Regions from separate parts of the Paenibacillus aurantiacus genome, predicted to be linked through region 3. Evidence: riboswitches for the same ligand, from Rfam matches in the RefSeq annotation. Region 3 holds a riboswitch; each other region holds the start of a gene.

What was found. Region 3 has a riboswitch for cyclic di-GMP ahead of ACFFSY_RS15535 (HD-GYP domain-containing protein). Riboswitches for the same ligand answer to the same signal wherever they lie in the genome.
Region 1: it holds a riboswitch for cyclic di-GMP, as region 3 does, so the genes downstream of both, ACFFSY_RS12160 (OmpL47-type beta-barrel domain-containing protein) here and ACFFSY_RS15535 (HD-GYP domain-containing protein) in region 3, are expected to answer to the same signal.
Region 2: it holds a riboswitch for cyclic di-GMP, as region 3 does, so the genes downstream of both, ACFFSY_RS04350 (EAL domain-containing protein) here and ACFFSY_RS15535 (HD-GYP domain-containing protein) in region 3, are expected to answer to the same signal.

Annotation. Positions count from the first base shown of each region.
Region 1 covers NZ_JBHMDO010000022.1:88,548-98,544, forward strand. Annotated here, with positions in the region: gene ACFFSY_RS12135 (GrpB family protein) at 1-659, opposite strand, end outside; gene ACFFSY_RS12140 (C40 family peptidase) at 1,016-1,528, shown strand; gene ACFFSY_RS12145 (CGNR zinc finger domain-containing protein) at 1,751-2,377, shown strand; gene ACFFSY_RS12150 (pyridoxamine 5'-phosphate oxidase family protein) at 2,524-3,432, shown strand; gene ACFFSY_RS12155 (hypothetical protein) at 3,548-3,913, shown strand; cyclic di-GMP riboswitch class I at 4,202-4,290, shown strand; gene ACFFSY_RS12160 (OmpL47-type beta-barrel domain-containing protein) at 4,377-9,974, shown strand.
Region 2 covers NZ_JBHMDO010000009.1:17,438-27,434, reverse strand. Annotated here, with positions in the region: gene pruA (L-glutamate gamma-semialdehyde dehydrogenase) at 1-437, opposite strand, end outside; gene ACFFSY_RS04380 (proline dehydrogenase family protein) at 453-1,367, opposite strand; gene ACFFSY_RS04375 (MFS transporter) at 1,604-2,914, opposite strand; gene ACFFSY_RS04370 (sigma-54 interaction domain-containing protein) at 3,248-4,990, shown strand; gene ACFFSY_RS04365 (VOC family protein) at 5,136-5,513, opposite strand; gene ACFFSY_RS04360 (hypothetical protein) at 5,641-6,123, opposite strand; gene ACFFSY_RS04355 (MBL fold metallo-hydrolase) at 6,181-7,035, opposite strand; cyclic di-GMP riboswitch class I at 7,294-7,375, shown strand; gene ACFFSY_RS04350 (EAL domain-containing protein) at 7,486-9,997, shown strand, end outside.
Region 3 covers NZ_JBHMDO010000024.1:227,779-237,775, forward strand. Annotated here, with positions in the region: gene ACFFSY_RS15515 (alpha/beta hydrolase) at 1-803, opposite strand, end outside; gene ACFFSY_RS15520 (rhamnogalacturonan acetylesterase) at 916-2,025, opposite strand; gene ACFFSY_RS15525 (helix-turn-helix domain-containing protein) at 2,257-3,129, shown strand; gene ACFFSY_RS15530 (glycoside hydrolase family 27 protein) at 3,240-4,526, shown strand; gene ACFFSY_RS15535 (HD-GYP domain-containing protein) at 4,593-5,189, opposite strand; cyclic di-GMP riboswitch class II at 5,269-5,351, opposite strand; gene zwf (glucose-6-phosphate dehydrogenase) at 5,572-7,092, opposite strand; gene ACFFSY_RS15545 (catalase) at 7,350-8,909, opposite strand; gene ACFFSY_RS15550 (response regulator transcription factor) at 9,183-9,869, shown strand; gene ACFFSY_RS15555 (sensor histidine kinase) at 9,866-9,997, shown strand, end outside.

The DNA of each region.
Region 1 (9,997 bases), on a different contig from region 3:
ATATCCCGTACCTCGACGAGCACATCGATAATCGGCTTGGCGTGCATGCCGGGAATGGACGTGCTCCCGATGTGGTGCATGGCTACGATCTCCGCCTCCAGCGCCCGCTGGAGCTTCGCCGACTCCTCCCGATACCGCTCGGGCCAACTTGCATCCGGCGGCACGACCTCGACCTTCCTCCGGAACCGTTCGTCGGCAGCCGCCTGAAGCAGCTCCTCCACGGGAATGCCGTTGATCCGAAGCCCGCCGATCTGGCAGTCCCGGATGTCCACGCCGGACAGATTGCAGCCGCTGAACTGCGCGCCCGCCAGCTCGCAATCCTCGAACGAGACAGGCTCGTACGCGCCGTCGGCCCTGTAGTTGCTGTCGCCCGCTTGCGGAAGCACCGCGCGCCGGAATTGGGTTCCGAACAGATGCACATGTTCGATCGTCGCGTGGCTCAGATTGGCGTCTTGGATGCGGAAGGTCGTCATATTGGCGTTCGTGACCATCGTTCCCGACAGATTTACGTCGTCGAGACGTATGCCGCTCATATTCGCGTTATGGAAGCGGCTGTGCGCGAGACTGACATTGTCCAGCTGCAGCGATTCCGCCTTCACCTCCTCGAAGCGAGATTCGGAAATATCCCGCATGCGCATCTCCAGTCGTTCCTTGTTCACCTGAGAACCACCCTTTCGCCCGTTATGGTGAAATTATACACTTGGGTATAACCGTAAGGTCAACCCATGTCCGCCGCCAACATTCTTGGATGATGTCCGCGGCATTGGGTACACTTATGGTAAAGCCCGATAAGTTAAAACCGAAAAATCAATAGCGGCGGATCGCCCGACTACCGCGGGTTTGACGCGTCTTGGCGCAGTCGCCGCGCTGCTTGCAAGCATGACGAACCAGCCGCGTCGCTGGGTTTTTATGCAGCTTTTGTCTTATTAGAAAGCCTTAAGAATCCCCCCATCCGGAATTGAGCGTGCTATTATACTCCTCGGACAGCCAAACACACACCAGGAGGTAATACAACATGACGACAAACAACTGGATGAAGAAAACGATCCTCGCGACGACTTGTTGCTTTGCCCTTCTGTCTGCCAATGGGCTGGTAGGCGATGCTTTCGTGGGACAAGCCCATGCGGCGACGGCTACGACGCAAGCGACGAAGGCGGACAGCATTATCGCGACGGCCAAATCGCTGCAAGGCAAAGTGCATTACGTATATGGCACGAACAACCCGAGCCAGCTTATTTTCGACTGCTCGTCCTTTACGAAATACGTCTTCGGCAAGTACGGCGTTAGCTTGAAGTGGGGCACGGCGAGCCAGAAGAAGCAAGGCACGTACGTTTCGAAGAGCAACCTGCGCAAGGGCGACCTGATTTTCTTCAACAACGGCAAAACATCGACGGTTAGCCACGTGGGCATCTATATTGGCAACGGCCAATTCATTCATAATACGATCGGCAGCAAAGTGAACGGCGTCGTGATCGCCAAGCTGAGCGACTACACGAAGCGTTATTCGACAGCGCGCCGCGTGCTGTAAGGCAGAAAACAAGAAGCTATGACTAGCCGGACTAGTCATAGCTTTTTTGCGTGCATGGAAGGGGATAGCGGAGCGGTACACGGTGCGGCAGAGGCGGTATCTATGCCGAAAATATGCTAGTATAACGATATAAAGACACGGATGCATGGGCCGAACGGCGTAAAATTCGCGTTAGCCTGCGACGTAGGGCGCGTGCCCGGCCCGAAAGGAGTTGAATCGGCCATGCCGAAAATCATACCCCCGACCTTTCTGTTTATCGGCAACGAGCCGATGCTGGACTTTACGAATACGTTTATGATGGCAGGCGGTCAGCCGCTTGATCTGCTGACCGATTTTGACGCGCTGCTGGAATGGTTGGACAAAGCCGGTCTCCTCACGGAGGAGGGGACGGCCGCATGGATGACGTGGGGAGAGGCGGCGAAGGAACGCGCGCACGGCGCGGCAATCGAGCTTCGCCGCCATCTGCTGTCCATAATCCGAAGCGTGATGGAAGGCGAGCCGGTGGACGCTGCGAATCTGTCGGCGATTAACGGCCTTATCGCCCATCAGGCGTTCGCGACCCGGCTTTACGTAGACGGCGGCATCTTCCGGGAAGACCGCCGCCGCCTGATCCGCGAGCCGCTTGATCTGCTGGCGCCCGTCGCCGAATCGGCGGCCCGGTTCCTGAGCCGCAACGAGCCGCATCTCCTCCGAAAATGCGAAAATCCGGAATGCGTGCTTCACTTCTACGACAACAGCAAGAACGGCACGAGACGCTGGTGCAGCCCCAAAACATGCGGCAACCGCATGAAGGTGACGGCTTTCCTGGAGCGTCGGCGCGCGCAAAACCAATCCAAGAGCGAGTTTTAGAAAGCAGGAGCTTTCTGAAGCTCGCTTTTTCATTGCCCCCGGAAGCAATCGGTCTTTTTTAACTATCAAAATATATATTTACACATTAAAAAATTGCGCTTATAATACCCAATAAATCCATTTGAGCATTAAAAGGAGATGGAGGCATGGCCAATCCTTATCATGACGGCGAATTGGCGGTTCAGCGAATGGCCGGCGCCGAAGTTGTCGCGCAGCAGAACGGGCGAAGCATCCGGGATTCGATCGTGCCGGGCGCGGCCGCTTTCCTGAGCCGGCAAACGATGCTGATCGCGGCCGTCGCCGGCATCGACGGGCGGGTATGGGTCTCCTGCTTGACCGGCCGGCCGGGATTCATCGCGGTACAGGACGACAAGCGTTTGACGGTGAAGTGGGACCCGGAGCAGGATCCGCTGCTTGCCGCCGGCTTGGCGGCGAATCCGGAGATCGGATTGCTGGCGATCGATTTGAGCAAGCGGTTGCGGCTGCGGCTTAACGGGATCGGCACGCTTGCGCCGGATGGTACGCTCGCCGTGGCGGCGGAGCTGGTATACGGCAACTGCCCGAAATATATTCAGCAGCGATCCGCCCCATCTTTCCCCGAAGCGGACAGTTTGCCTGTGAGAAGGACGCGCGCTTCCCAGCTGAGCGATAGTCAGCGGCAGTGGATCGCCGAGGCCGACACCTTCTTCATCGGGAGCCGGAGCGCCGCCGGGAAGACGGATGCTTCGCACCGCGGCGGCCCGCCGGGCTTCATCCGCGTCGAGGACGAGAGGACGATCGTATTCCCCGATTATTTTGGCAACGCCATGTTCAATACGCTTGGCAATATTCACAGCCACCCGCGCGCAGGGCTCCTATTCATCGACTTCGACAACGGCCATGTCCTCCAGCTGACCGGCCGCTCCCGCATCATTTGGGACGAGGAGCAGACGGCGTCGTTCCCCGGCGCCGAGCGATTGGTCCGCTTCGAGCTGGATGAAGCGCATCACATCGAACGGGGACTCGGCATCCGGCGGGAGTTCGTCTCTTATTCGCCAGTGAATCCGACGTTATAACGGGGAAGAGGTCTTCAAGGAGGTGGTGCTTGGTACGGAAGCCGGGTAATGGCAAGGTTTGGCTCGGAGTGATCAAAGCACAGCCGGTAGTTCACGATAACGAGGAGGAATGACCATGTCAGCGTACAAATACGTCCTTATTATTCAAGCGAACCAGCAGGATGTCGGGAAAGCCGTTCACGGCCTGCTGTATGGCCAAGAGCTGCACGAGGCGGGTTTCGAGGTCGACATTCTATTCGACGGCATGGGCACGCAGTGGCCGCAGGAGTTCAGCAAAGCCGATCATCCTTTCCATGCGCTCTACAAGCAGGTGATGCGGCTCGGCATCATTAAAGGCGGCTGCCAAGCTTGCTCCGGATTTTTCGGCGTGGAGGACGGCATGCAGGAGGCGGGCGTCGCGCTCGCGGGAAGCGAGAAGAACGGCGGACATCTTCCGTTCGCGCAGTATATCGCGGATGGGTTCTTGCCGATCGTGCTTTAGGACAAGTGCGGCAGCTTCGCTCAGTTGACGGGTAAACCCCCTTTTGCCGCCAATACGGGATATTCGCTTCCCTCGCCTCTCGAGAGGATGGGGGAGGCTTCTTTACGTCCTATCCCAGGCAGCGGTTTTCGTAGCTTAGTCGCATGCAACGAACAATACCTCCTACAAGATCGCCGCATTCAAAATAAGCCATATGTAATGGAATTTTATTCTCCGTGACTTTAGTCCTATTTCCATTCCGCCATTCGACAACGTATTATAGATTCAAAGACTCACAACTAACTAACCAAGTGAAAAGGGCAAATCATGAGAAATCATGAGACGCAAAGCCATGGGCCTTAACCGCACGCGTGTGCGGCAGGCAGCCGGTTACCACAAGGCATCATAGACTAAACTCCTATGAACCTTGGCAGAGGTTTATTTTTTTTGCCCATTTTCCGGATCGAAGAAAGGAAGGAATAAGATGAGCGAGCGACACGGTGCACGAAAACTCTCATTGTTGGTCTCATTTTTACTTGTCATTCAACTGATGCTACCAGCCGTAAACGTATTTGCGGCAGAGACCGCCAACAGCAGTATTTTGCCGCCGAGCAATGTCAGCTACCAGGTTACGGGGGCTGATATTAAGTTAACGTGGAACACCGTATTTGGGGCAACCGGTTATCAAATTTATGAGATTACGGAAGGCCAACTCCTTGTTCGCGGCACGACGGCGACCAACTCTTATACGATGAAGAGTGTGAGCGAGGGGTCCTATACCTACGCAATCTCCACGCTTAGCGCGGAGGGCGAATCCGGACCGAGCGCTCCTGTAACGGCGGATGTCGTCTATCCGGAGATGACCGCCCCGGCGCTTACCGCCTCCGTTCAGAATGGCAGCGACCTTGTCCTGAACTGGACAGCTTCCGCCAATGCGCAGAGCTACAATCTATTTCAAATTCAAGAGGATGGCCAAACGGCGCTAGTCAAAACCCAAACCTCGCGCACATTCTCGGTAATTAACGTTGCAGAGGGCACATACCGTTATGCCGTTAGCGCCGCGAATCCGTTGTTCGGCGAATCGCCGCTCTCGGCACCGGCAGAGGTCACGGTTGTGTATCCCGTTATGGCAGCCCCTGGCAGCCCGAGCTTCACGGTTACGAATGTGAACGACCTCACGCTGAAGTGGGCGGCGTCCAGCTACGCAAGCAGCTATCGCATTTATCAAATTAACGACGGCGGGAAAGCGTTGAAAACCACCGTTACCGGCACATCGGCTGTTTTTGCAAATCAGGCGGCCGGCCAATATGTGTACGAAGTCCATGCTTATAGCGATCGCTTTGGCGAATCGGCCGAAGGCAGCCAGATTACAGCAACCATCGGTTCTGTAACCATGACGGCGCCGACTAATTTTGCGGCAAAGCTGCAAAACGTTAATGATGTTCTTCTTACTTGGACAGCATCAGCGAATGCAACCAACTACAAGATTTATCAAATCGTGGATGGACAAGCCGTGCTGAAGAGCACGGTGACAGGCACTTCCGTTGCCTATACGAACCAACCGGCCGGGGATTACCTCTATGAAGTGCGCGCCTACAGCGATCGCTTCGGGGAATCGGCACAAGGCAGCCAAGCCTCGCTTACGATTGGAGCGGTGGCACTGGCGCCTCCAAGCGGTCTTGCTTACAAACTGTTGAACATGAATGATGTTATTTTGACGTGGACAGCCAGCGCCAACGCAGACGGCTATAAGGTTTATCAGGTGGTCGATGGCCAGAAAGTGTTGAAAAGCACGGTGTCCAGCACAAGCGCAACCTACACCTTGCAGCCGGCCGGGAACTATGAATACGTTGTACATGCTTACAGCTCGCGTTTTGGCGAATCGGCTGAGGGAAGCTCGGTGACATTCACGATCGATCCCGTCATCCTGAAGGCGCCAGGCAACGTGAAATACGCAATCGTAAACGGGAATGACGCGACTCTTAGCTGGGACGCTTCGGAGTATGCGGATAGTTACAAGGTTTATCTGGTAGCCAACGGCCAGAAAACCTTGAAAAGCACGGTAGCGACCAAATCGGTCACCTATTCGTACTTGCCGAAAGGGGATTACACCTACGAGGTGTATGCCGCCTCCTCTCGTTTTGGAACATCGGCTGAGGCGGGCACGGTGTCTTTCACGCTCACATGGCCGGTGATGCAAGCGCCTGCCAATGCGGTGCAGACGATTACGAACGCGACAAGCTTTACGTTAAGCTGGGATGCCGTCCCTTATGCGACCAGCTATAAAGTATATCAAGTCGTCAATGGCCAGAAGGTACTGAGAACCACGGCATCCAAGCTGAACGTTACTTACACAGGCATGGCCCCGGGATCGTATACGTATATGATCCACTCGGTGTCCGACCGCTTCGGCGATTCGGTGGAGGGTTCGACCGTCAATCTGACGCTGAACGGGCAGGTCATGGAAGCACCGACGAACCCGGTCTATACCGTCGCTAACGGCAATGACGTAACGTTGAAGTGGACTGCGGCGGAGTATGCGACAAGTTATAGAGTCTACCAAATCGTCGATGGCCAAAAAACGCTGAAAAGCAATGTAGGCGGAACTAGCGTTACGTACTACAATCAGCCGGAAGGCAGTCTGGCCTACGAGATCCATTCGGTTTCCTCGCTGCTTGGCGAATCCCCTGAAGGGGCAGACGTTTCGTTCCAATTGACGTATCCGGATATGACTGCGCCGGGTAATCCAGCTTATAAAATTCTGAACGGCAACGATGTTCGATTAACCTGGACGGCTGCCGCTTACGGCGATTATTACAAGGTTTACGAGTTAATCGACGGTGCAAAGGTCGCCAAGAGTTCCGTCACCACGTATAGCTCAACGTTAAGTAACGTATCGAGCGGTCCGCATGCGTATATTGTTCATGCCGTAAGCTACAGGTTCGGGGAATCCCCTGAGGGCAGCAAGCTGACGTTGAACGTAGAGTTCCCGATTATGGAGACGCCTACCGGATTTACGCAAACGGTGAGCAGCGGCAACGATGTGACGTTGAAGTGGAATTACGTCAATTATGCAACGGCTTATAAACTGTATCAGGTCGTCAATGGCGAAGAAGTGCTGGTGAAGACCCAGAGCGGCACGACAGTAACCTTATTAAATCAGCCAGAGGGCGATTATAAGTATGTGCTGCGCTCCTACAGCGATCGCTTTGGCGACTCGCCGGAAGGCGCAAAGCTTGAGTTCCCGCTTGTATGGCCGACCATGCAACCACCGGCGACCTTGACGTCTACCATCGCCAATGGCAACGACATGACCCTTAAATGGGGCGCGGCGACTTATGCAACGGCCTATCGCGTCTATCAGGTCGTGGACGGTCAGAAGGTGCTGAAGAGCACGGTAACAAGCACGAGCGCCACCCTCGAGAACTTGCCGGAAGGAAACTACGAGTTTGCGGTATATGCTTATAGCAGCCGTTTCGGCGAATCGCCCGCGGGCAAAACGCTTAACGTAAATTTAGTATGGCCGACTGTAGTTCCTCCAGTAGTTAAAGGGACGGTATTCGATGCGAATAACATCACGCTGTCCTGGCCAGCCGTAACTTGGGTTAGCGAATATCGCGTATACGATGTAACGGACGGCAAGCGCCAACTCCTTTATAAAGGAACTGCGCTCAGCTACAAGATTTACAACCTGACCGAAGCCACGCATCAATATGAAGTGACAGCGTACCATACGCGATTCGGGGAGTCCGTGGCGTCGAACCGCATTAGCGAAAACATCGTGTTCCCGGTCATGCAGCCTCCGGTCGCAACCTTGAAGCTGCTGAGCACGACAAGCGCCCGTATTACCTGGAACTTCGTGACGTATGCCAACGGCTATAATGTTTATGAGCTTATTGATGGTCAATCGGTTCTGGTGGCCGAGAAGGTAAACAACCTTTCCTATACGTTGACGGATCTGACGTATAAGAACCATGAGTATTATGTAACATCGGTTAGTAATTCGTTCGGTCAGTCAGCGCCTTCCAATATTGTATTGGCGAAACTCATCGTCGATACGGAAGCGCCGGTGACGACGGCTGCGGCTTTAACGACTTGGACGAACGGCGACCAGAACGTCAGCTTGTCTGCGACCGACAACGAAACCGGCGTCGCAGCCACGTACTATGCCGTTAATGGGGGAGTCTACACGGCGGGAAATTCGCTCACAGTAGACCAAGAGGGTATTACCGAAATCTCCTTTTACTCCGTGGATCGTGCTGGGAATAAGGAAACGGCAAAAACGATTCAAATTAAGATCGACCGCACGGCGCCAGCGACGATAGCAACCGCGCCAACGGCATGGGTGCAAGCGGCGGCGGTGAAACTGGCAGCTAGCGATGCGCAAAGCGGCGTGGCAGCAACATACTACGCAGTCAATGGCTCCGAGTACCAAGAAGGCACATCGTTCACAGTCGAGAACGAAGGCGTCAGCACAATCAGCTTCTACTCGGTAGACGCGGCAGGCAACAAAGAAGACGTGCAGACGATCAAAGTCAGCGTTGACCGTACGGCCCCTGTGACGACGGCAACCGCGCCAACGGCATGGGTGCAAGCGGCGGCGGTGGAACTGGCAGCTAGCGATGCGCAAAGCGGCGTGGCAGCAACATACTACGCAGTCAATGGCTCCGAGTATCAAGAAGGCACATCGTTCACGGTCGAGAACGAAGGCGTCAGCACAATCAGCTTCTACTCAGTAGACGCGGCAGGCAACAAAGAAGAGGCGCAGACGATCAAAGTCAGCGTTGACCGCACGGCTCCTGTGACGACGGCAACCGCGCCAACGGCATGGGTGCAAGCGGCGGCGGTGAAACTGGCAGCTAGCGATGCGCAAAGCGGCGTGGCAGCAACATACTACGCAGTCAATGGCTCCGAGTATCAAGAAGGCACATCGTTCACGGTCGAGAACGAAGGCGTCAGCACTATCAGCTTCTACTCGGTAGACGCAGCAGGCAATAAAGAGGATGTGCAGACGATCAAAGTCAGCGTTGACCGTACGGCTCCTGTGACGACGGCAACCGCGCCGACGGCATGGGTGCAAGCGGCGGCGGTGAAACTGGCAGCTAGCGATGCGCAAAGCGGCGTGGCAGCAACATACTACGCAGTCAATGGCTCCGAGTATCAAGAAGGCACATCGTTCACAGTCGAGAACGAAGGCGTCAGCACGATCAGCTTCTACTCGGTAGACGCGGCAGGCAATAAAGAGGATGTACAGACGATTAAAGTCAGCGTTGACCGTACGGCTCCTTTGACAACCGCGGCAGTTCCTGGCGGCTGGTCGAAAGACGATGTAACGGTTACGTTGACGGCGGCTGATGCGCAAAGCGGCATTGCCCGTACGTTGTATTCCATTGACGGTTCTGCCAATGCAGAGGGCAGCAAATTTACGATCGGCAGCGAAGGTATTCATCAAGTTACATTCTACTCCGTAGACGCTACCGGCAATATTGAAGCGGCTCAAACAGCCATCGTCAAAATTGACAAATCGGCACCTGTGATCACCATGAACGTGAAAGACGAGTACGTGGCTAACACAAACTTGACGCTGAACTACTCGGTCGTAGACACGCTCTCCAGCATCGTGTCGGAGAAGATGACTGTAACCCGTCCAGATGGAACAGCGACCGATGTGAGAAACGGTAGCGCGATTGCATTGGGTCAGCCAGGCGTTTATGCCGTACTCGTGACGGCAACCAACGGTGCGGGGATGACGACGACTGTGAAAAAACAAATTGTCGTTGCCATTCAAGGCACCATCACGGTAACGCCGACGGTCATCAAAGGCAATAAAGGCGTGTTTACCGTACGCGTCGATCTGCCAAACGGTTATAGCACGCAAGGCTTCGACCTGAATAGCGTTACGCTTAACGGCGTGAAGGCGCTGAACAGCAATAACGGCTACTACAATCAGGCCTCGATTGGCCAGTTCAAGTTCGAGCGTTCGGATTTCAACTGGACGACAGATCAAGTTACCTTGTCTTTCCGGGGCTACGTAGACGGTAAGCTCGTGGTTGGTCAGACGACAGTGAAGGTACAAAAATAGAATAGCAATTCTTGAGAGAGGCT
Region 2 (9,997 bases), on a different contig from region 3:
ATGAAGTCGATCGCTTCCGCCGTGTCGGCGTCCGCTTCGGCGTAGTTTTTGCCTGCTTCGAGCACCATCATCGCGGAGAACTCGTGCTTGCGCTCGCGCATGATCGCCGCGGCCTTGAACAGGTACTCGGCGCGCTCGGCGACCGGCACCTTCTTCCACGTCTCGAACGTGGCGAGCGCCGTCTGCATCGCCTGCTCGGCAAGCGCTTGATCCGCTTTGCTCACATAACCGATCACTTCATCCACGTTGCCCGGGTTGATCGATTTGATTTTCGCCTCGGTGACGATCTTCTCCGCGCCGATATGCAGCGGGTATTCGCGGCCCAGACGTGCTTTGACCTTCGCGATCGCAGCGAGCATCGCCTGCTTATTCTCTTCGAGGGCGAAGTTCACGAACGGCTCGTTGCGGAATGCTTCGTTTGGCGTGAGGATACTCATGTATGGACACTCTCCTTATTTGAACATATTTTTGAGCACGAACCAGACATTGGCGGGACGTTCCGCCAAGCGGCGCATGAAATAGCCGAACCAATCGTTCCCGTACGGAACGTAGACGCGCACCTTATAGCCTTCGGCTACCAGCTTCTTCTGCAAATCTTCGCAAATGCCGTAGAGCATCTGGAATTCGAATCGGTCGTTTGGTATACCATATTCCCGAACGATCTCTTTGGCGTATTGGATCATCGTCTCGTCGTGCGTCGCGATCGCGGCATAATTGCCGTTCAATAGATGCTGGCGAATGATGTGCTTAAAGTTGTTGTCGACGTCCGCCTTCTCGGGGAACGCGACCTTCGGCGACTCCTTGTAGGCGCCTTTCACGAGGCGAAGGTTAGCCTTCAGCTCGTTCAGATCCGCGATGTCCTGTTCCGTCCGGTACAGGTACGCTTGGATGACGATGCCTACATTATCGAACTCTTGGCGCAGCTCGCGGTAAATATCGAGCGACATCTGGCAGTGCGCATAATCTTCCATGTCGATGCGGACGAAATTGCCGTACGACCGCGCGCGGGTCAGAATGTCCCGCATGTTGCGCATGCACAGCTCGCGGCTGATATCGAGGCCAAGCGACGTCATCTTGAGCGAGAGGTTCGCGCTCACGCCAGCCTGATGAATCGCGTCGAGCGTAAGCAGACACATCGTCGCCGATTCCTTCGCTTCTTCCTCCGTGAACACGAACTCGCCCAAGTGATCGAGCGTCACGACGCGACCGCTGGCATTCAGCTGCTTAACCGCATCGATCGAATGCTTGATCGTCTCTCCGGCCACGAAGCGCTGCGCGCCGAAGCGCAAGCCGTACCGTTTGGCCAGTTTGTTCGCCGGACGGTTCTTCGCCAGCTTCAGAAACATATTCCGCATAACCGTTTCCATGGTGTCACACCTGCCTTAACACGTTATACTCCGATTATACACAATATGTTCACGTTGTACATGTATATTTTTAAATTGAACATAAATACCATAATTACAATTAAAGTGTTCATTATTGAACACTTTTTCCCATAAAAGAAGCCGCGTCTCTGAGAAAGCACGCTTCCCCAAGCGACGCAGCCTCTTCCCTACTACCACAATGATGCTGTAATACACTAAAGTATAAGGGCGTAAAATTACAGTTCTTCCTGCCGTCTGTCCTTCGCCGCGCTAATCGCAATAATCGAGATCAAGCCCGTGACGATCATGTAGATGGCGACCGGTACCCACGAATCATTGAATTCCTCAAGCAGATAGGTCGCGATGAGCGGCGCCGTGCCGCCTGCCAATGCCGCGCCGAGCTGATAGCCGAGACTGACGCCCGTGTACCGGACCTTCGTACTGAATATCTCCGAGAACATCGTGCCGAGCACCGCCGTTATCGGCGCCCACAGAATGCCCAATCCGATAATTGTCGCAATCGTCAGCATGAACACCGACTTGAGCGACAGCAGATAGAAGTATGGGAACGCATAGACCATGATGGCGATCGTACCGCCGATGTACAGCGGTTTGCGCCCGACTTTGTCGGACAGCTTGCCCATGTAAGGAATGATGACCGTCGCGACCAGCGCCGCGATCAGAACCGCATTCAGCGCATCGGTCCGTTCGTAATCCAGATAGGTCGTCGCATAAGCGATGACGAAGGTGCCGAATATGTAGAACGGTCCGGTCTCCACGACTTTCGCGCCGACGGCGATCAGGACGGACTTCCAATGATAGCGCAGCGTGTCGAGCAGCGGCACGCGGGACACTTCGCCGCTTTCCTTGCTTTCCTTGAATGCCGGCGTCTCGTCGAGCCCGCCGCGAATCCATAGGCCGATGAACACGAGCACCGCGCTCATAATGAAAGGCACTCGCCAGCCCCATGACAGGAATGCATCGTCCGGCAGCATGCTCGTCAGCGACAACGCGAGCGTGCCAAGCAGCATGCCGATGGTGACCCCCATCTGCGGAATGCTGCCGAAGAACCCCCGGTTGTTCTTGCCCGAGTATTCGACGGCCAGCAACAGAGCGCCGCCCCATTCGCCGCCAATGCCGAGTCCCTGGATACAGCGCATCGTGATGAGCAGTATAGGCGCCCAAACGCCGATCGCGTTATAATCCGGCAGCAAGCCGATCAGGACGGTCGACCCGCCCATGAGGGACAGCGTCATGACGAGCGTCTTCTTACGGCCGATCTTGTCCCCGATATGGCTGAAAATAATGCCCCCAAGCGGACGAATGAAGAACGGCAGCGCAAAGGTCAGATACGAAAGCAGCAGGCTGACGACCGCATCCTCCGAGGGAAAAAATAATTTGCTGAATACGAGCGACGCCGCCGTGCCATACAGGAAATAGTCGAACCATTCAATGGAGCTTCCGATGAGGCTGGCGATGAGCGCCTTAACGCTCGTCTTGCGCGCCACGGTCTGCTGCTGGGCATCTGCCGTGCTAAGTTGGGCCATGAACTGGTCATCCTCCTCTAGAATCGCTGCTTCTTGTTTCTGCTCAAACCCGTTTCTTTTCAGTACAGCTAACAAGCGATGTCCAAGTTGTGCAGCTCACCTCCCTAGTCCCCCGTATTGGATGTCAGTTAACGTAACACACATGTAGTATACAATAGGTATTCAAGATTTGTACATAATAATTCAACAATTTTGTATATTTGTACAGTTCAGTGTTCATTGTTTTACATTCGCTCAATTGGAAAATTATTGTCGAATCGCTCGGTAGCTTGTTGTAAATGATAAAGGGCGCATGGTAAATTGATAGAAATACACATTGATGTGAGGTTACCAATGTTCAAGATTGAACAATTACCGATCCATTCTTTCGAGATCGTTCGCCCGCAAGCTGGCCTTGGAGAATTGGTCGATCTGCTCGGGCGCGGGCTGGACGCTTGCGTCACGACGGACGCGCGATCCTACGTGTTTACGCCCAAGGACCTCTGCTACTTTCAAGACTCCCTGACGGGAACGATCAGCGAATACATCACGGGCAAAACGCACCTCGCCTCGTTCATTCTGCCGTATACGAATGATCTGCGGGCGCTTAACGCGGCGCTGGCCGAGATTCCAGACGACGTCTCCCGGCTGATCATCGTCCAGGGCGAGAACGGGGAGCTGCTCGGCTCGTGCCCGCTCGGCAGCCTCGTGCGCGCGGCGCTGACCGAGCTTGCGCGGCTGGACGCGTATTTTGCCACGCTCGCCGAGACCGTGACTGACGCGGTGACCGTCGTCGACCGCAGCGGCACCGTCATTTGCTGGAATGGCAACGCCGAGGAGATTTATGGCATCCCGAAGGAAGACATTCTCGGACGGCGCATCGGCGAGCACTTTGATCCCGAGGCGCTGATGGTGCTGCGCATTCTCGACGAAGGCCGAATGCTTCGCGGCGCTTATCATCGTCCGCGGCCGGATACGCACGTGCTTATTAACGCTTCTCCGATCTACGACATGAATGGCCGCATTATCGCGAGTATCGCCACCGAGCAGGACATCACCCATCTGGTGAAGCTGAACGACGAGCTGACGAATGTGCAGCCGGCGCCCGCGGAGCTGGCCGGCAGCAGCGACGATCCGTTCGGCGGCATCAAGGGCAAAGGGAGCGCGATCAACAAGGCGATCGGCCTCGCGCGCAAAGTCGCCGGCGCCTCGGCTCCCTTCCTGCTCGTCGGCGAGTCCGGTACGGGCAAGGAGCAGTTCGCCACGGCGATCCACCATGCCAGCCCGAGAGCCGACCAGCCGTTCGTCATCGTCAACTGCGGCTCCATCCCGCCCGGCTTGCTCGATATCGAGCTGTTCGGCTATCAAGGCGGCACGTTCTCCGGGCAGGACACCGGCAAAGCGGGGGCGCTTGAAGCCGCCGCGGGCGGGACGCTGTTCCTGAACGAGATTGACAAGCTGCCGGTGGAGATTCAAGCGAAGCTCTATCAAGCGATGCAGACCCGTCTCGTCACCCGCAGCGGCGCCGAGACGCCGGTTCGCATCGAGGCGCGCGTCATTGCCGCGACCGACCAGCAGCTGGCGGACATGGTCGCCGCGCGCGCGTTCCGGGACGACCTGTACTACGCGTTCAACATCGTCTCGATCGCCATCCCGCCGCTGCGGGAGCGCAAGGAGGACATCCCGTCGATGTCCCAATTGTACGTCCGCGATTATGCGCTTCAATATCAGAAGCCGATCCCGGCCTTCGATCCCGGCGTCATGGTCGCCTTTATGAGCTACCAGTGGCCTGGCAATCTGCGCGAGCTGCGCAACGTCATCGAACGCTGCATCATTCTGTGCGACGGCGAACGGATCACGATGGACCTGCTGCCGGAGGCGCTCCAGCGTGATCAGCTGCAGCACGATGCCTCGGACGAGGAGTCCGGCTTCTACGAACGCAAGGCGCTGAAGCCGGCATTGACGCAGGAAGACGAGATTGCGCTCATCGAAGAAGCGCTCGGCAAGACGTTCGGCAACAAGAGCGCTGCCGCCAAGCTGCTCGGCATCTCGCGCGGGACGCTTTATAATAAGATGAAAGAGTTTCATCTGAGCTAGGCGATGAAGGGATGCATACCAAAGAGTCCGGAGCATGAATATGCTTCCCGGACTCTTTTTTCGTGTCACGTATAATAGGTCATCACCCAATCGGACTTTGAGCCGTCCTGGCATGTACTTCGTTCTTGCAGCACGGGTACTTCCTCTAGCGCGCCTGCTCCATGAACTCCAGCCGGTTGCCGAACGGATCTAGGACGTAGAATCTCGCGACCCCTTCCTCCGTCCGCGCATCGTCGTCGATGACGGCCGTTCCCCGCTCCAGCAGTCTGACTTTGAGCTGGTCCAGTCCCCGCACATGAAAGGCAGGGTGCGCCTTGGCCGCCGGGACGAAATCCTTCTGAACGCCGATGTGCACTTGATGCGCGCCGCATTGGAACCATGCTCCGCCTCGGGCGCGCAGCGGCACCGGCTTCTGAATTTCCGGCCAGCCGAGCAGCCCGCCGAAGAAACGCCGCGCCTCTTCCTCGCAGCCTTCCGGCGCCGCTAACTGCACATGATCAATGCCGTCGAAATGATAAGCCATTTGATCCGCCCCTTACAGTTTCATCATTTGAAACTAAGTTTCATTTGTAGAAGTTATTTTACAACGATTCCCATTAAAAAACCACTCTCATTCGAGAGCGGTTCGTCCTTATTAACTACTCTTGTATTCAATCCCAACAGTTAAACACGACTTCCCCGACCGTCCTCGGCTTCCAATACAAAATCTGTTCCAAATCCGCCTTGTGAAGCCGATTGTCATTCAATACGGAGCGAGTTCGCTCGTCAATCAACAACGCCTCGTTCAACTCGCGCACAGTCAACAATTCATACGCATCGTCTAGCGCCGGCATCGCCCCGATGACGAGCGGCAGATCCACGAATTCGATTGCTGACCAAGCGACGGAAGAAGCGCAGGCCACCCACGGATAAACCTCGTGCAGCAGGAGGTCGAAACTCCCCTTGGAGTGCCTAAGGAAAGCACGGTGATAATTTCGTTTAAGCAGCTTGGGCTGCTCGATCAACACCACCTCCGAGCCTAACAATCTGGCAGCATCATAACAAAAAGCCTTAAACCGCGCTCCCGCATTCGTATGCGCACTGCTTCCCTCTTCCCGCTCGCCGAAACCCGTTACGCCTTGGAGCAGCAGCATGCGTCCCCCTCCTCTTGAAACGTGGCGACAGCCTTCATCTGGCCGCCATCCCTCGCTTCACACCTCGACGACGAGCGTATCATAGGCGAACTTGATGTTCCGGCCGCTCTCCGCAAGCAACGCCTCTACCTGCTGCAAGTCGTCGTAACCGAGCCCGTCCATCTCCTCGATATGCGTCAGCAGCGTCAGGCGGGGATTCAACCGCTCGATAATCGCAAGCGTCTGCGCGAACGTTGCCTCCATCTTCAGTACCGGGTGGGCTTCATGGATCTGCCGTTCTCCCGTAATCGGATGGTGCTCGAAGATGCCCGCCGGCAGCACCGCGAGATCTACGCCCGCCAGATCCGGGTCCGGTACCCATCCGAACATTTCATCCATCGCGATCAAGGCGCGCTTGTCCGATTCGGCGATCGAGAACGCGTACACGTAATCTTCCGCCAGACGGATCGGCGTGATCACCGCACCGTTCGACGAGTAGGACTCGCCGTCTGTCAGCGTCCGCTGCCGTATGAAGCCTTGGCTCTCGAAATAACGGAGATGCTCCGCGCCAGCCAGTCGCTCCTCGAAATCCGCCGCGACCTGCTCCGGCAAGATAACATCGCATGGCTTGACGTCAGGCGGCCATCTTCGAAAGTCGCCGCTCATGCTCTCCAGCACGCGCCGCCCCATCACGTGGTCGGGGTGCCAATGCGAGTAGGTGACCGCGTCGATCCGCTCCACGCCCGATCGGTTCAGCTGCATATAAATATCCTCCGACGTATCAATGAGCAGATTCGGCCCATGCACATAGACGCCCGGCCCCGATCGGCTGTACGGCACGCCCCGTTTCCTTGCCTCCACGCACACATGGCAGCGGCACATCGGTCTGGGGATCGTCACCGCGCCGCCCGTACCCAGAAACTCGATCTTCATCCGAACACCCCCCTATAATTCCACCTTAATCCAAATACACCCCCAATTCTACGACCCCTTCGAGGCGCCTTCAACCCTGTTTTCGCAGCTGTGAAGAAGATTCGCACAAACTTTTTTTTAGGTTAGCAGGAAAAAAGGAAGGTTCCACAGAAAATATAACTTCGATCAACAATTACCATTGAGTTGGCTTTGCAATTCCTCTACAATTAAGCTTACCAGTCCTAGTACTTAGAACCTAGCAATCTAGTCATTCATGAATTGCATATTGGGCAAACTATGCGAAAGCATAGGACGCAAAGCCACGGATCTGAAATTCAAGTATGATCGCCGGGCTGCAACGATCTCTTGAAACCTTTCGAATCAGGGGGATGCCCAAGGCATTCCCCTGATTTTTTTTACAAGCATGTATGGGGTTCACGTTCATTATTTCACCGTGCAGGAGGAGCCATCGTGGAGGGACAAGTTCTTCTTCGCCATCTCAACGCTCGCAAATGGGCCATCTTCATCGCTGTCATCCTGCTGGCCGTCATCCTCGAGAGCCGGCCGCTTTCCCTCGTCTACGGCATCTCGCTCTCCTTCGGCGGCGTGGTGCTATTCGCCTCCATCGGCCTCCTGCGGCTCCGGTATGTGGCGCTTGGCGCGCTAGTGGTCGATGGCGTCTGCATGATCCTGTTCGGCAAATCCGCCTTCGTGTTCGTCCACCTTGCCGAGCTGCTGGCCGTCGGGCTCCTTAGCCGCAACAGCACCAAGCCGCTCTTCTTCTGGGACGCCTGCTTCTGGGCGGCGATTGCCCTTCCGGCGGCGTTCGTGCTGCACGTGACCGATCATCAAACGTCCGAAATTATTCTAGCGCTGCTCGTCGGAGCGACGAACAGCCTGATCAACGCCACGCTCGCCGGAATCGTGGTCAAATATTTGCCGTTCTGGCTCCGAATCACCCCGAAGACAAGACAGCCCATTCACTTGAAGCAAGCGCTGGCCCACTTCACGCTTTTCATGATCTTCGTTCCCTATCTCATGTATTTGTCCATCGGCAGCACGAACATTACCGACACCTTGGAACGCAATACGCTGCACCAGTCGGAAGGAACCGCCAGCAGCATCAAGGAAGAGCTTGGCCGCTGGACCGCCGAGGATTACCGTTCGATGAAACTCGGCTCCGACATCCAAATCGGTTACCTGCAGAACATGATCGACAAATACACGAGCGAAGGCACGTCAATCATCACCGTCACCGACAAACAGAACCGGATTATCGCCGATAGTCAGGGTTCTCCGTACGGGCTGAAGTTCACCCGGCTTCAGGCCGATATCCAGAAGCAATTCACCGACCGGTTCTACTTAACCCTGCCGGCCAACGCCCATATCCGCCAAACGTGGCAGGATGCCGGTTACCTGTACATTCAGGAAGTCCCTCAGGCCTCCATAACGATCTATATCGATACGCCGCTCGGCCCGTTCCTCGACACGATCTACGAGGAATACTTCTACCATTTCCTGAACCTGATGCTATGCGCGCTCGGTGTCACGGTACTTGTGCTGCTGTTCGGGCGCATGCTGACCGGCACGATTACGGAGCTTGCGGCGAGCACCGCGAACTTGCCTGATCGGCTCAAACGGATGGAGACGCTCGAATGGCCGTCCAGCGGCATTATCGAGTTCAACTCGCTCATTCAGAACTTCCAGCATATGTCGCGAGACTTGTTCAAGCTGTTCCAGGAATCCTCGGATGCCAACAGCAAGCTCAAGGAACAGACCGCCAAGCTGTTGGTCTCCGAAGAGAAGCTTCAGCATCTGGCGTACTACGACGGCCTGACCGGCTTACCGAACCGGATTCACTTCTCGGACCACCTGCTGCGCATGCTGGAGGAGCATCAAGCCGGCCCTTCGGTAGCGGTCATGTTCGCAGACTTGAACCGGTTCAAGCAGATCAACGACACGATGGGCCACGCCACGGGCGACGAGCTGCTGCAGCGTGTCGCGGAGCGCTTCTCCCGCTTCGAATCCGAGCAATGCCGCATTTTCCGCCTTGGAGGCGACGAGTTCGTCTTCGTGCTCGTCTATGAGGACGAGGCGCTGCTGCATGAGACCGCAGATGCGATCTGCCGCACATTCAACGACGCCATCCCGCTGGCTGGAACCGAGCTGTACGTCTCCGTGAGCCTGGGCATCAGCGTCTACCCGCGTGACAGCCGCGATCACGATTCCCTGCTCAAGCACGCCGACATGGCGATGTACCAGGCGAAGGAGCAGGGGACAAGCTGCTACCGGTTTTTCGACGACGAGATGAACCAATCCCTCGCGGAGAGAATGCAGCTGGAGAACGGACTGCGTGGCGCGATCCGCGCCGGCGAGTTTAAGCTGCACTACCAGCCGAAGATCGAGGTGGCCACCGGCCGCATCAGCGGCGTAGAAGCGCTTATCCGCTGGTACCATCCGAATCTGGGCCTCATCCCGCCGGACCGTTTCATCCCGCTAGCGGAGACCTCCGGCATGATCGCCGAGATCGACGCCTGGGTTATCCGGGAAGCCTGCCGGCAGAATCAGCAGTGGGCACGGCAGGGCATGCCGCAGCTGCCGGTCGCCGTCAACATTTCCGGCCGCCATTTCGAGCAGGGCGAACTGCCGCAGCTCATTCGAGCGATCGCCGACGAGACGGGGATGGATCTCCGGCTGTTGACGCTCGAGATTACGGAGGGCATCTTCATTCGCAATCACGACAAAGTCGTCGCGCAGCTCGAGGCGCTTCGCGCGCTCGGCCTTCGCGTCTCGATCGACGATTTCGGCACCGGCTATTCCTCCTTGAGCCAGCTGCAGCGCCTGCCTGTCGACGAGGTCAAGCTTGATCGGACATTCATGAAAGGGATCGTGCACGATCCGAAGAAATCGCGCATCGTCGGCGCCATTGCCGAGCTGCTGCGCAGCCTGCAGCTGCATGTTGTCGTCGAAGGCATCGAGACCC
Region 3 (9,997 bases):
TTCTTAATATATGCGGACGCATCTACCGTCTCGGAGATAAGGTCGGCTCCCGCCTGGTATTCCTCGCGATTACGGTCCGTCCCGCTGCCATAAGTGAACGTCTTCACCCGGTAATCCCCAGGCAAAGCCGGATTGTCTAACGCAAGCGGCGTGGGAGAATCCGCGGCGAGGGCGCCGTCCGCATCGTCAGCCGTGGCGGAATCGGCAGCCGAATCTGCCTGCTCGGCATTCCCGGCCGGATCTAATCGAAAGCCATCTTGCTGCCATAGCGCAAGCGCCGCCGCAAGCGCGACAATCGAGCCAAGCGCAGACGCTTTCACCCTCCAGCCGATCGAAGCGTTCGCAAGCAGGGCGAATACAAGTCCGGCAGCCATCCCCGTCGCGGCCGCGATTCCGCCGCAAATGAGCGACACGAATAAACCCATATCCGCATGGTAAAGAATAAAAGAGACCGCGGCGCCCGTATAGAGCAGCCCTGAAACGAACAGCCGGGGTACTGGCAAATAAACAAGTGTCAGTACGAAAGCGGACAATGCCGAAGCCAGCGCCATCGCGAGCAAGCCAATAAACAGCGCGATCAGCATATCCGCCATAACGCCAAGACCGGTCGTCATACCGAGTGCCGTCACGATCAGCGCGATTGCATAGACGATCCATAACCCGAATAGCGCCCGTCTCCAGAATAACGAATCATATTGAAAAGTATGAAGAACCCGGCCAAGCAGCCAACGTCCGATAAGCCGGTACAGGCGCGGACGAGGCTGGGGCCGAGGCATCTGAAGCTCTTCCAGGGGAAGATTCATAGAGCCCGTCACTCCTTGGCGACAAGCGAAGTAGGATGAACGATTAAGAGCTTGTCATCCTATAATTATAAGCGCTCGCACCTTCGCTTGGCATCCCAAAAATATGGCGGGCTTACCGAAATGCGACGAGCAGCTGCGGAATGCGGAGTTCGCGCAAACCTTCTGCGACCAAACCCGCAATCCGCATCGCCCCTGCCGCCTGAAAGTGGGTATTATCTTCAACGCCGCTGGGGAAATGGATAAATTCGCCGGGTGCCCCCCACATGAACAGCGACTTGGCGGCTTCGCTGCCTAGCTCCTCGAACAGACGCCTGCTTTTGGAAGCCAGATCGATCAGCGGAACGTCCTCCTCTTCCGCAAGCTCCTTCACCGCGACAAGATAATCGCCATGGGTATCGGATAACGTGCCGTCCTCCGCGAAATAGCGACGATGCACCGAAGTGAGCAATACCGGCGTCACTCCCCGTTCTCTCGCACGCTCGATATAGATTCGCAAATGATCCTTATAGCTTGAGAACGGTTCGGTCCGTCTTTGCTCGTCGAATTTCTGATCGTTATGGCCGAATTGAATGAGCAGCAGATCATTCGCTCGCGCTCCCATCAGCAGCGCGTCAAGCCTCCCCTCAAGGATGAAGCTGCGGGAACTGCGCCCCGATACGGCGTGGTTGGCAATGGCCGCATCCGCCTTGAAGAACATCGGCAGCATCTGTCCCCATCCCGCGTACGGATACCCCTCGGGCGGTTGATCCGCTACCGTCGAATCGCCAGCGAGATAGATCGTGAAGACTTCCTCCGACAAAGCGATCGTCAAGGCGTTAATGCGCGGAGCGGCGCCGGAGAACGCAAGCATCAGGCCGCCGTCCTCCACCTTGACCGCTGCGGAGACGCGAACGAATTCACCTGCCGCCGTGCGTACTTGCCGAAACAGCATCCGTCCTTGGCCGACCTTCACCGTAGTTGATGTCTCGTGCAGGGCATCGCCCATCAGGCACGTGACGACGTACGTGCCGTTCTCCATATCAGCCCGAAATTCCGCCTCGTAAGGAATGCAGAAATCGCGGCATAACTCCCCGCCTTCGCCCCGATCGCGTGCGTTGACGCCGTCCGTTCGCCTGAAACCCCAGCCCGCTTCTGGCGTGTAGATCGCGCGAGCATCAACTTTAATGTAACCGGACGCCGGTTCGCCGATGCCAAAATCAAAATCGAGCCTCTTTTTGCCCATGCATATCCCTTCCTCCTTGGCCACCTGCCTATCCATCTTGTCAGCATAGCGCCAAACCGCCGATGCGGGAAGCCGATTAACCGGTTATTTTCCGTCAAAAATCAGATGAAAGCATGCTTGCTTCCGACGCCCGCATTGAACCTTGGCATGGGGATGTTGTACGCTTAGGCGAAGATCGGCTTTTCGAACCATGAAAGACACGGCCAGTCAGCAGTTGAAAGGAGTTGCGGGATGGGTACGCTCGAATTTGGCACCTACGGTTTTCGATTCGCGGAGAAAGAGCAGCTGCCGCTGCTCGGTCTCTACGCGCTCGGGTGCGATCGCGTCACCGCAGATTACGAATGGGATGGCCGCAAGCGCGTTGACGGCCCGCTGTATTTGCTGCAGTATACCGTCTCGGGCTGGGGAGAGCTGATCATCGACGGACAGACGCGCAAGATCGGTCCGGGCGAGGCGTTTCTCGTTGATATTCCAGGCGATCACCGATATGCGCTGCCCAAGGATAGCGAAGAATGGACGTTTTATTTTATTTTGTTCCGGCAGAAGCATGCGGAGGCGTTATGGTCGAGCGTTGTCACGCAATTCGGACCGGTTATTCGCTTTGAAAAGGATAGTCCGGCCATGCGCGTGCTCAGCGCAGCGTTCGCGGACGCCGCCGCCGGACGGATTACCGATGTCTTCGCCGCGTCTTCGCTCGTCTACCGGCTGCTCATGGAATTGGCCCGGCATGAGCGCACGAGAGCGCGGCACGCATGGCCTGCTCCCGTGCAGCAAGCCATCGCCTATATGCAGGCGAGCTTCAATGCTCCGATCAGCATCGCGCAGGTGGCCGAAGCGGCAGGCGTGTCGAAATACCACTTTATCCGGCTATTCTCGCGCGAAACCGGCGATACGCCGCTTGACTATCTCACAAGGCTTCGCATTCAGCGCGCGGCCGAACTGCTGCAAAGCACCGACTGGGTGCTCGAGCGAATAGCGGGGGAATGCGGCTTCGCTTCAGGCAGTTATTTCAGCAAAGTCTTCCGTCAATGGGTCGGCTGCACGCCTGGTGAATATCGGCTTGGACGCGACGTGCTTGCCGCGAGGCAGCTGACGTTCGATTGAGCAATATTTTACATAATATCGCAAATCATTAGGATAGATGGATGGCTGGCAATCGATTACGCTTACCACATAAGCGCAACATTATCGATATGAAGGAGCTGTCCGCTATCATGAACCATCATCGTATCGCCGCAACCCCTCCAATGGGATGGAACAGCTGGGACTGTTACGGCGCCGCCGTACGGGAGGAAGAGATTCGCGCCAACGCCGATTACATGGCCCGCTACTTGAAGCCCTACGGCTGGGAATACGTCGTCGTCGACATCCAATGGTCCGAGCCCGGCGCGGTCTCATCCGCTTACAGGCCGTTCGTGCCGCTCGAGACGGACGCCTACTCGAGATTAATTCCCGCCGTGAACCGGTTCCCTTCCTCCGCCGGCGGCAAAGGGTTCAAGCCCCTCGCCGACTACGTCCATGGTCTAGGACTGAAGTTCGGCATCCATATTATGCGCGGCATACCGCGGCAAGCGGTCCACGCCAATACGCCGATTCTCGGTTCGGATGAAGGCGCCCGGGATATCGCACACCCGAACTCCATCTGTCCTTGGAATACCGACATGTATGGGCTGGATCCGTCCAAAGCCGGCGCCCAAGCGTACTACGACTCTCTATTCCGCTTGTATGCGGAGTGGGAAGTCGATTTCGTCAAGGTCGACGATATCGCCGCTTCGCGCCTGTACGGCATTCATGCTGAAGAAATTGCAATGATCCGACGGGCGATCGACCGCTGCGGACGGGAGATGGTGCTGAGCCTCTCGCCCGGTCCGGCGCCGCTCGAATATGCGGACCACTTCGCGGAGAACGCCAACATGTGGCGGATGACGGACGACTTCTGGGACATCTGGCCCCTGTTGTACAACATGTTCGAGCGCTGCGAGCAATGGGCTCCATACGTCAAGGAAGGCTGCTGGCCGGATTGCGACATGCTGCCGCTCGGCCATCTCGGCATCCGCTCCGTCGACGGAGGCGGCGCCGACCGTTGGACGCGGTTCACGAAGGACGAGCAGCTGACCATGATGTCGCTGTGGGCGATCTTCCGCTCGCCGCTCATGATGGGCGGCGAGATGCGCGACAACGACGAGTGGACGCTGGGCTTGCTGACGAATGAAGAAGTGCTGTACGTGCACCGGCACGGCCGCGGCGCCAATCAAGTGTCGCGCGATCAGGACCGGGTCGTCTGGAGCGCGACCGACGCGCAAGGGAATGCGTACGCCGCGTTGTTCAATGCCACAGACGAACCCGCTCTCGTCTCCACCAGCTTCGCGCAGCTTGGCATAGACGGCCCGCGTCGAGTCCGCAATCTGTGGGCGCGTCAGGACGAAGGCGTGGCGGAAGAGTCGATCGCTTACACGGTTCCCGCGCATGGCGTCAAGCTGGTGCAGCTCGCTTCGCTGTAGTCCGCAATAGCAAGAAGCCCCTTCGAACAGCCGGCGGCGATCGGCTTGTCGAAGGGGCTTCTTGCGTTATGAAGACTTGCTGGCGTCCTGAATATGGGCGCAGAACAATCGGACGATCTCGGGATCGTACAGCGTCCCTTCGCAGCGAATCAATTCGGCCAGCGCTTCGTCGACATTCTTGACGAGCTGGTAATTCCGGTTGCTCGTCATCGCATCGAAACTGTCGATCACCCGAATGATGCGGACTTGCGCCGACAGTTCCGACGTGCGGGAATTGAACGGATAACCGGTGCCGTCGGTATTCTCATGATGCAGCATGATCACGTCGGGCAGCACGATGTTCCGATCCGCGAGCCCGCTGACATATTCCATGCCGTACACCGGATGATTGCGAATTTCGCGCCATTCCTCGTCCGTCAGTTTGGTATTCTTGTTCAGAACTTCACTCGGAATCCGAAGCTTGCCGATATCGTGCAGCAGCGCGGAATGAACGAACCGTTGCCGATCCATCCGCCGCATGTTCAAATGGCTTGCGAACCAGTCGCAATATTCCGCTACCCGCATCGAATGCGCGTAAGTTCCGGTATCGTGTTGTTCCAGCCGGGCCAGCAATGTTAAGATTTCCGGGTCAACGACTTCCATCGACATCCGCAAGCCGCTCATTGCCCGCCCTCCGTTTCAACCATGCCTAGGTTCATTGTACTTGCTCCCCGTAAATAGCGTAACAAAAAAAACCGACGCAGTCGCCACTGGTCGGTTGCACTACTCGCTCCCAATCTCCCAAGTGCCCAGGTAAAGAAGATTGATCATCGCATCCATGTCCGTTTTTAGTTGTTGCCTACATGTTCGACGTTCCTTAGGCGGATTCCTCCAAGACCTATCAATTATTTTAATTGAAATAAATAGAAAGGTTGACAATAACGCCAAAATAAACCCAAGTATCCACCAACGATGATAATATTAAGGTAAAACAAATCCCCGTCCGATGTCTTGCTCGAACGGGGCTTGCATGCTTGGTGCTGAATATTCTAGACTTGGCGTGACGTTATGCCTGAACGCCTGCCGGCTCAGCCAGTTTGCGTTCCGCCGGCGCCTCTTCCTGCGGCTCGTCATGCCACCAATGGAAGCCGTCCTGCTCCAAGAGCCTGTCGGCTGCCTCCGGGCCGTTCGAACCTGCCGAATACGTATGCAGCGGAAGCTCGCCGCCTTCGAACGCGTTTAGGATCGGCTGCACCCATTGCCAAGCGAGCTCCACTTCGTCCCAATGGGCAAAGAACGTGGAATCGCCGCGCATCATATCGGCAATTAGCGTTTCGTAAGCTTCCGGAACATTCTTCTCGTCCGCATCGAATTGAATTTGTACCGGCTCGATCTTGCCATTCTTGAGCGGGTTCTTCATATTCAGCCGGAACGTCATGCCCGCTTCCGGCCCAATGTCGATCGTCAGCAGGTTCGGCGCCGTCGTCTCGTTCGTTCGCGAGAATTTGTCCGACGGATCCTTGAACTCGATGACGATGCGGGTCGACTTGGCGGCCATCCGCTTGCCGGTGCGTATATAGAATGGCACCTCGCTCCAGAAGTAGTCGTCGATCCACAGCCGTGCCGCGATGTACGTATCGGTGGTCGAGCCCGGGTTCACGCCAGGCTCCTCGGCATAACCGGCGACCGGCTTGCCTCCGATGTGACCGGCCGTATATTGACCGCGTACGACATTAGCCGCGACGTCTTCCCGGTTCAACGTACGCAGCGCTTCCATCACCTTGCGTTTCTTGAAGCCGACTTCCTCGGCGGTGCTGTGCTTGGGCAGCTGCATCGCCAGCATCATCAGCATCTGAAGCATATGATTCTGGAACATATCGCGAACCGCGCCGGAATGGTCGTAATAACCCGCACGGCTTTCCACGCCGACCGTCTCCGCCGCCGTGATCTGCACGTTCGCCACGTAACGGTTGCGCCACAGCGCTTGAAGCACCGGATTGGAGTACTCGAACACCTCCAGGTTCTGCACCATCGGCTTGCCGAGGTAATGGTCGATACGGAAGATCTCCTTCTCCTCGAATGCCTGCGCCAAGCTTGCATTCAGCGCCCGGGCGGATTCGAGATCATGACCGAACGGCTTCTCGATGACGAGGCGCTTCCATCCGGACACGCGGCTTAAGCCGCTCTCCTGCAAATTCGCCACAATCGAGCCGAACAGTTCTGGCGCGACGGACATGTAGAATACCCGATTCTCGGGCAGCGTGAACCGCTGCTCGCGTTCCTCGATACGTCCCGCAAGCTTCGCGTAATCGGACAATTCGTTCACGTTCAGCTCGCTATAGCCGATCCGTTCCAAGAAATCGCGCACGGCCGCTTCGTCCGTGACAGGTCTTCTGGAGAACGCGCGCAGCGATTGCGCGACTTGCTCACGGAATTCGGCTTCGGTCAGCTTACGCCGTCCAAGACCGATAAGTTGAAAGGATTCCGGCAGCTTCCGGTCCACATATAAATTATAAATCGCGGGGAAAATTTTGCGTTTTGCCAAATCGCCAGTGGCGCCGAATAATACAAATGTCATTGCATCCATAGTCGTTTCCCTCCAAGCGGCACCTATCGCCGTTGTTTCTCTCTATGCTACTCAGAATACCACCGCGTACCTGAAGCTTCATGAAGAGTTGATGAAGGCATTGTGAAGGGTTCATGAAGACGTCACAATTCAGACACATTCAAAACTTCTTCGTCTGGCGCCCGTGAATACGCGAAAACAGGCACAATTCCTGCGCGGAATCGTACCTGTCTAGAGAGATGCGCTATAGACTGAACTTGTTAACCCTATCCAAAAATTTAATACCCATCCGTGCCTCGCGCATTGTCCTTTGCGTATTGCGACGCTTGCGCTTCGTCCGCCGATCCGCTGCCGCCTTGCGCGTCCGCGTGCTTGAGTCCTTCCGCGACGCGGCGGCCGTAATCGGCATCCGCCTGCGTAAAGTAGCCGATCATCCGCTCCCGGATATCCGGCTTGCACACCTTGAGCGCGCCGACGAGATTCTCGATCAGCTCATCTCGCTCCCAATCCTCGAACGCCCGGTACGTATCCCCGGCTTGTCCGAAGTCGTTCGTCCGCTCGATGCGCTGGCGAACGAGACTTGCGTCGTAATGCGGCTCGTGGTCCTTGCCGGCCTTCGGCGCTTCCTTCAGACCGCCGAGGGAAGAGGGTTCGTAGTTGACGTGCGGGTTCTGTCCCGGCGCCAGATCCACCTTGTATTCCATCTGCCCGTCCCGCTGATTGGTGGCCACATGCGTCTTCGGCGCGTTGATCGGCAGCTGGAGGTAGTTCGCCCCGACGCGGTAGCGCTGCGTGTCCGAATACGAGAGCGTGCGGCCTTGGAGCATCTTGTCGTCGGAGAAATCCAAGCCGTCGACGAGAACGCCCGTGCCGAACGCCGACTGCTCCACCTCGTTGAAGTAGTTCTGCGGATTGCGGTTCAGCGTCATTTTGCCCACTTTCAGGAATGGGAATTGCTCCGGCGGCCACAGCTTCGTCGGGTCGAGCGGATCGAAGTCCAGCTCCGGATGCTCGTCGTCGCTCATGATTTGGACGCACAGCTCCCACTCCGGATAATCGCCGCGCTCGATCGCGTCGTACAAGTCCTGGGTCGCATGCTCCGTGTGCGTCGCTTGGATTTTCTCCGCATCCTTCTGCAGCAAGTTCTTGATGCCCTGCTTCAGCGGCTCCCAATGGTATTTAACCAACACGCCGACGCCTTCGCTGTTCACCCATTTGTATGTATTCACCCCGGAGCCTTGCATCTGGCGATAGTTGGCCGGAATGCCCCACGGCGAGAACAGGAACGTCACCATGTGCGTCGCTTCCGGCGTAAGGGAGAGGAAATCGAACATCCGCTCGGGATCGTTCAGATTGTTAACCGGGTCCGGCTTGAAGGAATGAACCATGTCCGGGAACTTCAGCGGATCGCGGATGAAGAAAATTTTCAGGTTGTTGCCGACCAGATCCCAGTTGCCGTCCTCGGTATAAAATTTCACCGCGAAGCCGCGCGGGTCGCGCAGCGTCTCGGGAGAATGGCCTCCGTGCACGACAGTCGAGAAGCGCACGAACAAAGGCGTCTGCTTGCCTGCTTCCTGGAACAGCTTGGCGCGCGTGTATTTGGCGATCGGCTCGTCGCCAACCTTCCCATACGCCTCGAATACGCCGTGAGCGCCTGCTCCGCGCGCATGTACGACGCGCTCCGGAATACGCTCGCGGTCGAAGTGGGTAATTTTCTCGATAAACGGATAATTCTCCAATGTCGTCGGGCCACGGCTGCCGACCGTTCGAACATTCTGGTTGTCGCTGACCGGATGTCCCTGGCGCGTCGTTAACGTCTGATTGTTGTCGCTGCTCATCGATTTTCTCACCTTTGCTGTAGATTGGATAACCGTACGTTAGGATGACCCAACGCTGCCATCAATATCCAATCGTTTTCGATCCGCATATCCATGGAGTTCTCTACCTAATTAAAAGTCAAGCGGTGAAGAACAATAGCGAAATATCGACGAATGAAGCCGTATTCGAGCCGGAGCTGAGCGTTTGCTGAACCCACTAGACCTGTTCGCGGATAACGCGTAGAATGGACGAACCGAACTGATCTACAAGCGATGAAGTGGAGGAATCGATTCATGTATCCCGACAAACGCATTCGTATACTGATCGCCGACGACGAGCCGAATATTGTCCAATTTCTCGAGCTCGGTCTCCTTGGCGAGGGATACGACGTCCATACCGCGCAAGACGGCGAAGAAGCGCTTCAAGCCGCACGCGATTTCAAGCCGCACGTGGCGATTCTGGACGTGATGATGCCCGAGCGCAGCGGCTTCGAGGTATGTAAAGCGATCAAAGATTCCGGCGACAAGATCGCCGTCATCATGCTGACGGCCAAGGATGACGTGACCGATAAAGTACGGGGTCTGACGCTCGGGGCGGACGATTACATGGTCAAACCGTTCAGCTTCGACGAACTGCTGGCCCGGATTCAAGCGCGCCTGCGCAACCAGTTCCCGGATCTGCTCAGCGCCGTCGCCTACGGCCCGTTCTTGATCGATGACCGGAAGAACGAAATTACGTACATGGATCGCGTGCTGGAGCTGTCTCCGACGGAGTACGACCTGCTCAAATTTCTCGTGATGAACCACGGCGCGGTGCTCAGCAAGACGACGATCCTCGATAAAGTGTGGTCGTATGATTTTGGCGGCGAGAACAACATCGTCGAGGTCTATATCCGTTCACTCCGCGAGAAGCTCGGCGACAAGGAGCACCGGCTCATCCGGACGCTGCGCGGCGCCGGCTACCGGGTCGATCTGCCGTGAACCGGTCGTCTCTGGGGCCAAGGTCGCTCCGCTATCAGCTGCTGCTGCGTTCCATTTTGCTGATCGCCGTCATTCTGATCGTCATCGGCGTGATGCAATATGTGCTCATGAAAGGTTTCCTCTACCGG